Regions from separate parts of the Pseudoduganella plicata genome, predicted to be linked through region 1. Evidence: predicted binding sites of a transcription regulator. Region 1 holds the regulator's gene; each other region holds the start of a gene.

Region 1 (2,198 bases):
AGGTTGATCTCTGCTTTCTGGCGCTTCTCTTTCTCGGTGAGGTTATCTACAGTCAGGATGACAGAAACGTCGATCACTTGATCGAAATGTCGTTTCACGCGCTCCAGCTTGTTCTGCACGTATTCGCGGATGGCTGGGGTTACGTCGATATGATGTCCACTGATGGTGAGATTCATACACACTCCTAAAGATGATGTCGCTCTAAGGTTCGTGCGTTGCCCGCCGTGGTAAAAAGCCGGCGGCGCAGAGGAACCCATGCACTACAAGGACTTGCGGAGGCTGACGGGAGGGATTTTCAAGGCTTCGCGATACTTGGCAACAGTGCGTCGCGCAATCACCATGCCCTGTTCTCCCAGCATGTCCGCAATCTTACTGTCGGATAAAGGGTTCTTCGGGTCTTCGGCTCCTGTGAATTGCACGATCAGCGCACGGATCGCAGTCGAGGAAGCTTCCCCACCCGCTTCGGTTGCGACGTGGCTGCCAAAAAAATACTTCAACTCAAACATGCCATGGGGAGTGAGCATATATTTCTGAGTTGTCACCCGAGAGATCGTACTCTCGTGTAGCCCCAGTGTATCAGCTATTTCACGCAACACAAGGGGTCGCATGGCCACCGCGCCATGCGAGAAAAAGTTCTTCTGCCGCTCGACGATGGCCTGTGCGACGCGCAGGATCGTGTCGAAGCGCTGGCGCATATTCTTGATCAGCCACTTCGCTTCCTGCAGCTGCGCGCCCATCTGGCTTTCGCCCTTGCCCTGTTTGAGCAGGCTGGCATACAGCGCGTTCACGCGCAGGCGCGGCATCACGTCGTTGTTCAGCGTGACCACCCAGCCGTTGCGGCCCTTCTTCACAATCACATCCGGTACGACATAGTCTGACACGTCGGACGCATACGCGGCGCCCGGATGGGGGTTGCACTGGCGAATGACGGCCTGTGCTTCGCGCAGGTCTTCGTCGTCGCAATCGAGCGCCTTCTTGAGCTTGTTGAAGTCGCGCTGGGCAAACCAGGCCAGGTGTTTCTCGACAATGCACAGCGCCATCCGGCGCGTCACCAGCGGCACGCCCGGCATCTTGCGGATCTGCAGCGCCAGGCATTCGGACGCGCTGCGGGCGCCGACGCCCACCGGATCGAAGCTCTGCAGCAGCGCCAGCGCCGTGCGCAGCTCTTCCATTTCCACTTCCAGCTCTTCGGGCAGGCGGCCGTGGATCTCGTCCAGGCTCTCTTCCAGGTAGCCGTTTTCGTCCAGCGCGTCGATGATCAGCTCGACAAGCGCCCGGTCGCGCGGCTGTTGCACCGTCACCCGCATCTGCTCCATCAGGTGTTCGCGCAGCGAACAATGGCTCGCTTCCAGTTGCGGCCGCGCGTCGTCGTCGTCCGGCGCCTTGCCGCGGCCCGCGTCGGTCCAGTCGGTATCGCCTTCCGGGCCGCGGTCCGCGTCGGCGCCGTCATACGGTTCTGCCTCTGCGGGGGCCGCCGCGTCGGTTTGCTGGGGCGGGCCTTCGGCCGGTGCCTCGGGCGCGCTCTGCTGGCCGATGGCGCCATCGGCCAGCAGCCGCAGCGAACGGTCGAGCGGATCGTCGAGCCGTTCCAGCAGCGGGTTATCCGTCAGCAGCTGTTCCAGTTCCTGGTGCAGTTCCAGCGTGGACAACTGCAGCAGCCGGATGGACTGCTGCAGCTGTGGTGTCAGCGCCAGGTGCTGCGACGTTCGCAGTTGCAGAGACTGTTTCATGTGCGGTCACATACGGAAGTGTTCACCAAGATACACGCGCCGCACGGATTCGTCGGCAATGATATCGTCCGGCCGGCCCGACGCCAGGACGCTGCCCTGATTGATGATGTACGCCCGGTCGCAGATGCCCAGCGTCTCCCGTACATTGTGGTCCGTGATGAGCACGCCGATACTGCGCTCCTTCAGGAAACGCACGATCCGCTGGATCTCGATCACGGCGATCGGATCGACGCCGGCAAACGGTTCGTCCAGCAACACGAAGCGCGGATTGGTTGCCAGGGCGCGCGCGATCTCGACGCGACGGCGCTCGCCGCCCGACAGCGACAGCGCCGTGTTCTCGCGCAGCTTCTCGATCTGCAGGTCGGCCAGCAGGTTGTTCAGGCGCTCGTCGATCTGCGCCTTTGTCAGGGCCTTGCCGTCGACCTTCTGGATTTCCAGGACGGCGCGGATATTTTCCTCCACCGTCAG
Region 2 (2,198 bases), 1.1 Mb from region 1:
ATGTCGACGTGCGTGGCCCAGTTGACCTTCGGATCGAATTTCTCGGCCACCAGCAGCTCGCCGGTCACGCGGTCGAGGGTGTAACCGAAACCGTTGCGGTCGAAGTGCACCAGCGCCTTGCGTGGCGTCCCCTTGACCTTGATGTCGGCCAGGATCATTTCGTTGACGCCGTCATAGTCCCACTCGTCGTGCGGCGTCATCTGGTAGACCCACTTCGCCTTGCCCGTATCGAGGTCGCGCGCGAAGATCGTCATCGACCACTTGTTGTCGCCGGGACGCTGGCGCGGGTTCCACGTGCTGGGGTTGCCGGTGCCGTAATAGACGAGGTTGGTGGCCGGATCGTAGCTGTACCAGCCCCAGGTGGTGCCGCCGCCCAGCTTCCACTGGTCGCCCTTCCAGGTCTTGAGCGACGAGTCCGCACCGATCGGCGCCATCTTGCCGTTGGTCCATGTCATGGTCGTCTGCGGGTCCACCATCAGTTCGTTGTCCGGCCCCGTGCTGTAGGCCTTCCACAGCACCTTGCCCGTGTTCATGTCATGCGCCGTGATGCGGCCGCGCACGCCGAACTCGCCGCCGCTGATGCCCGTCAGGACCTTGTCCTTGAACACGTGCGGCGTGTTGGTCGTCGTTTCGCCCAGCTTCGGGTCGCCTACCTTGACCTTCCACAGTTCGGCACCCGTTTTCGCGTCCAGCGCGACGAGGGTCGTGTCCGCCTGCTGCAGGAAGATCTTGCCGTTGGCATAGGCGACGCCCCGGTTGACCGTGTCGCAGCACATCACGGGGATGACCGTGGGATCCTGCTTCGGCTCGTACTTCCAGCGGATGCTCTGGTCTTCCAGCGACAGCGCGAACACCTTGTTGGGGAACGGGCTGTGGATGTACAGCGTGTCGCCGATAACGAGCGGGCCGCCTTCGTGCCCGCGCAGCACGCCGGTCGAGAAGGTCCACGCCACCTGCAGGTTCCTGGCGTTCTTGTTGGTGATCTGCTTCAGTTCGCTGTAGCGGTGATTGGCCAGGTCGCCGGACTGCATCGCCCAGTTCTTCGGGTCCTTCGTCAGCTTCTCGACGTCGGAATCGGCCGCCAGCGCCGGCGCCGCGGCCAGCAGCAGGCATGGCCAGCAGCGCATCAATCTCAAGGTGAGTGACATGTTTCGGGTCTCCTATGGTTTTTATACGCGGACCTCGCTGGCCCGGCGGGATGCTCCAGTGAGTCAGCACGGAGCGTGCCAGTGCGGTACGGCCTGCTCACGGCCGCCGCCCGCCGCGCTTTCTGTTCCTGTTACGTGACAGTGGCGGCACGCGCTGTCCCTCATGCGGCACAACCGTCAGCGCGGCGCAACGTGGCACGCCTTGCTCGCGTCTGCCTCGATCGCCTTGTACTTGCCGGCCGCCTGCCTGACGCTGGGCGGATCGCGGAACAGCGCGCCCCGCTCGCCCGCCATCGTCCGGTTGCGCAGCGCCGTTGACATTTCGACGTACTCGTCATACGTCAGCGCCGCAGCGATCCGGTCGATGACGCAGGCGCACTTGTACAGGTACTCGTACTTGCCGTCGTGCTTCTGCATGCACTCCAGCACGTACTCGACCCGGCCGCTGGTGGGGTAATCGTGCGCGCTGGCTGTCAGGGGCAGGCAGAGCGCGCACAACAGCAGACATCTGAACGGCGACATCGGCACCTCAAGCATCCTGCAGCAGGCCGCGCGACTTCGCCACGTGGGTCGAGATCGCATCCATCAGCGGCGGCGACAGCGCGTCGTAGGGCGGCAGGCCCAGCTCGTTCAGGCGCGCGCGCACGGCGCCCATGTTTTCCGGCCGCGCCCCCGATTCGATGATCGACGAGACGAACGCGGCGAATTCCGGCGGCGCCCAGCCCGGCTCGCGCGACAGCTCCGTATGAACGAAGTCTAAGCCGTAGAACGGATGCTCCCTGTTCTCGATGCGGCCATACATGTGCACGCCGCACTCCCTGCAGGCGTGGCGGCCGATGGTGGTGGCGGGATCGACCACCTGCAGCTTGTCGCCGTTGGCGGCCACCTTGACGTGATCGCTGCCGACAACGGCCACCTGCGAGAACAGCGAACCGGCCGGTTTCCAGCACTTGGTGCAGCCGCAAACGTGGTTGTACGATACCTGCCCGGTGATCTGGACAGTCACGGGATTGCTGGCGCACCTGCACGTCAGCGTCCCGCCCTGGAAGC
Region 3 (2,198 bases), 540 kb from region 1:
CTCGCCCAGCACCGCGTGGATTTCGCCGGGCATGACCGTCAGGTTCACCTCCGCGTTGGCCACCACGGACGGGTAGACCCTGGAAATACCAAGCAGTTGCAGGCGCGGCTCGGTGCGCGGGACTGCCCGTGGCGAGCCGATGTCGGGATCTAATGTCTGGTCAGTCATGCCGGGGTTCCTTCGCATGGTGGGCATGCAAACGATTCAGCAAGTTGCATGCCACGACCGGAACCGCGTGTCGGGCCATCGGCGGCGCTAGTTGTATACAAAACGCACCAACAGTGTCGACAAAACTCACCAGAATCGCGCAGCGGTGCGCACGATTCCTGCTTGAGTGGTGCCATCGGCCGCGCACAGGCGCGCGGCGTACGGGAGTACATATGAGCAAACAGCCAACTGTCGGCAAGCGGGGTGCCGCCACCGATCTGCGCATTTACAGCGCCGTCGTCAATGCGGTGATGAGTCACCGGCTGCCGCCCGGCACCCGCCTGGGCGAAGCCGAATTCTGCGAGCTGTACCAGGTCAGCCGCACCACGGTGAGGAAGGCCCTGCAACGGCTGGCGCATGACCATATCGTGGCGCTGCGGCCGAACCGGGGCGCCGTGGTGGCGTCGCCGTCGCCGCAGGAGGCGCGCGACATCTTTGCCACCCGGCGCGCGCTGGAGCGCGAGATCGTGCCGCTGGTGATCCGCCATGGTACGCCGGCGTCGCTCGCGCGCATCCGCGCCGCGCTTCAGGCCGAGGAGCAGGCCCGGCATTCGGGCGACCGCGCCGCGTGGATCCGGCTCGGCGGCGAATTCCACCTGCTGCTTGCCGAGCTGGCCGGCAACGCGGTGATGCAGCGCTTCATGGTGGAACTGGTGTCGCGTTCGTCGCTGATCATCGCGCTGTACGAGAACCCGGGCGTGCCCATGTGCGGCAACGACGAACATGAGCGGTTGCTGGCGATGATCGAACAGGGCGACACGGCCCACGCGACGGCGCTGATCGACCATCACCTCATCGAGATCGAGGGGCGGCTCCACCTGGGTGCATCCGACCGCAAGCTGAGCCTTGCCGAGGCGCTGGCGGGTTGCTAGTTGCTCCGATTGGATACAAACGGTGGGCCGATTGTGTGCACGGCGCACCGGGCCGATGCACGGCGGCGCCGCCATAGTCCAGCGTTCGGGACTGGAACGTGCCGGCAAGCATGGTCCGGTAATTGCTAAAGGTTGAGTCGGGGTTGCAGGCAAGTACCGTTTGGATTGCATGCGATCACACCGAGCCCACCATCGACAAGAACAAGGACATCGCATGAAGACCCTGACGTTCACCCGTACCGCAGGCCTGCTGGTGCTTGCCGCCAGCTGGAACGCGCATGCCGCCGACTGGAGCGATACTTCGCTGAGCTACCGCTACGGCAGCAAATTCGCCGAGCCTTATAACAGCAGCGACATCGTCAAGCACGTTCTCAATTTCAGCCATGTCAGCGGCTACAAGTACGGCAAGAATTTCTTCAGCGTGGACTACCTGATTTCGGACAAACACGACCCGTCGGCCGCAGGGGCGACCACGGGCGCGCACGAGGCCTACGCCGTCTATCGCCACACGATCGACCTGGGCAAGATCAGCGGGGCCAACCTGGCATTCGGTCCCGTGCGCGGCGTGGGCGTGACAGCCGGCTTCGACATCAACAGCAAGACCGATGCCGGCTACAACTCAAAGAAGCGCATGCTGGTGCTGGGCCCTACGCTGATGTTCGACGTGCCCGGTTTCCTGGATGTCAGCCTGCTGGCACTGCACGAATCGAACGCGCCTTATAACGGCTTCACGCAGACGGCCACCGCGCGCTATCGCTACGACACCCACGCGATGCTGACGGCCGCCTGGGGCATTCCCTTCACGCTGGGCGTGCCGCTATCGTTCGACGGCTACGCCAACTACATCGGCACCAAGGGCCGCAACGAATTCGGCGGCCCCACGGCCGTCGAGATCAACGTCGACATGCAGGTGATGTACGACCTGAGCGCCGCCGTGGGCGCGGCAAAAAACACGTTCAGGGCCGGTATCGAATACCAGTACTGGAAAAACAAGTTCGGCAATCCGGCACGCACCGTGCCAGGCGCCACCGCGCGCACGCCGATGGTGCGCGCCGAATACCATTTCTGATCAACCGTGAAAAGGACCACCATGAAACGCCGCACACTGCTTACTGTCGC

Evidence for each region. The regulator sigma-54, encoded in region 1, starts transcription at its own class of promoters, with help from an activator protein. The targets are predictions, from matches to a motif close to TGGCANGNAANCTGCTTT.
Region 2: E1742_RS23870 (methanol/ethanol family PQQ-dependent dehydrogenase) is a predicted target of sigma-54. The motif match lies at 1,212-1,229, and genes of this name have one in related genera.
Region 3: E1742_RS16465 (outer envelope protein) is a predicted target of sigma-54. The motif match lies at 1,191-1,208, and genes of this name have one in related genera.

The regions. Positions count from the first base shown of each region.
Region 1 covers NZ_CP038026.1:4,297,618-4,299,815, reverse strand. The annotation lists gene hpf (ribosome hibernation-promoting factor, HPF/YfiA family) at 1-176, opposite strand, end outside; gene E1742_RS18930 (RNA polymerase factor sigma-54) at 261-1,730, opposite strand; gene lptB (LPS export ABC transporter ATP-binding protein) at 1,737-2,198, opposite strand, start outside.
Region 2 covers NZ_CP038026.1:5,415,616-5,417,813, reverse strand. The annotation lists gene E1742_RS23870 (methanol/ethanol family PQQ-dependent dehydrogenase) at 1-1,148, opposite strand, end outside; gene E1742_RS23865 (hypothetical protein) at 1,326-1,670, opposite strand; gene gfa (S-(hydroxymethyl)glutathione synthase) at 1,678-2,198, opposite strand, start outside.
Region 3 covers NZ_CP038026.1:3,759,594-3,761,791, reverse strand. The annotation lists gene E1742_RS16475 (ABC transporter ATP-binding protein) at 1-168, opposite strand, end outside; gene E1742_RS16470 (GntR family transcriptional regulator) at 381-1,079, shown strand; gene E1742_RS16465 (outer envelope protein) at 1,294-2,148, shown strand; gene E1742_RS16460 (BMP family ABC transporter substrate-binding protein) at 2,170-2,198, shown strand, end outside.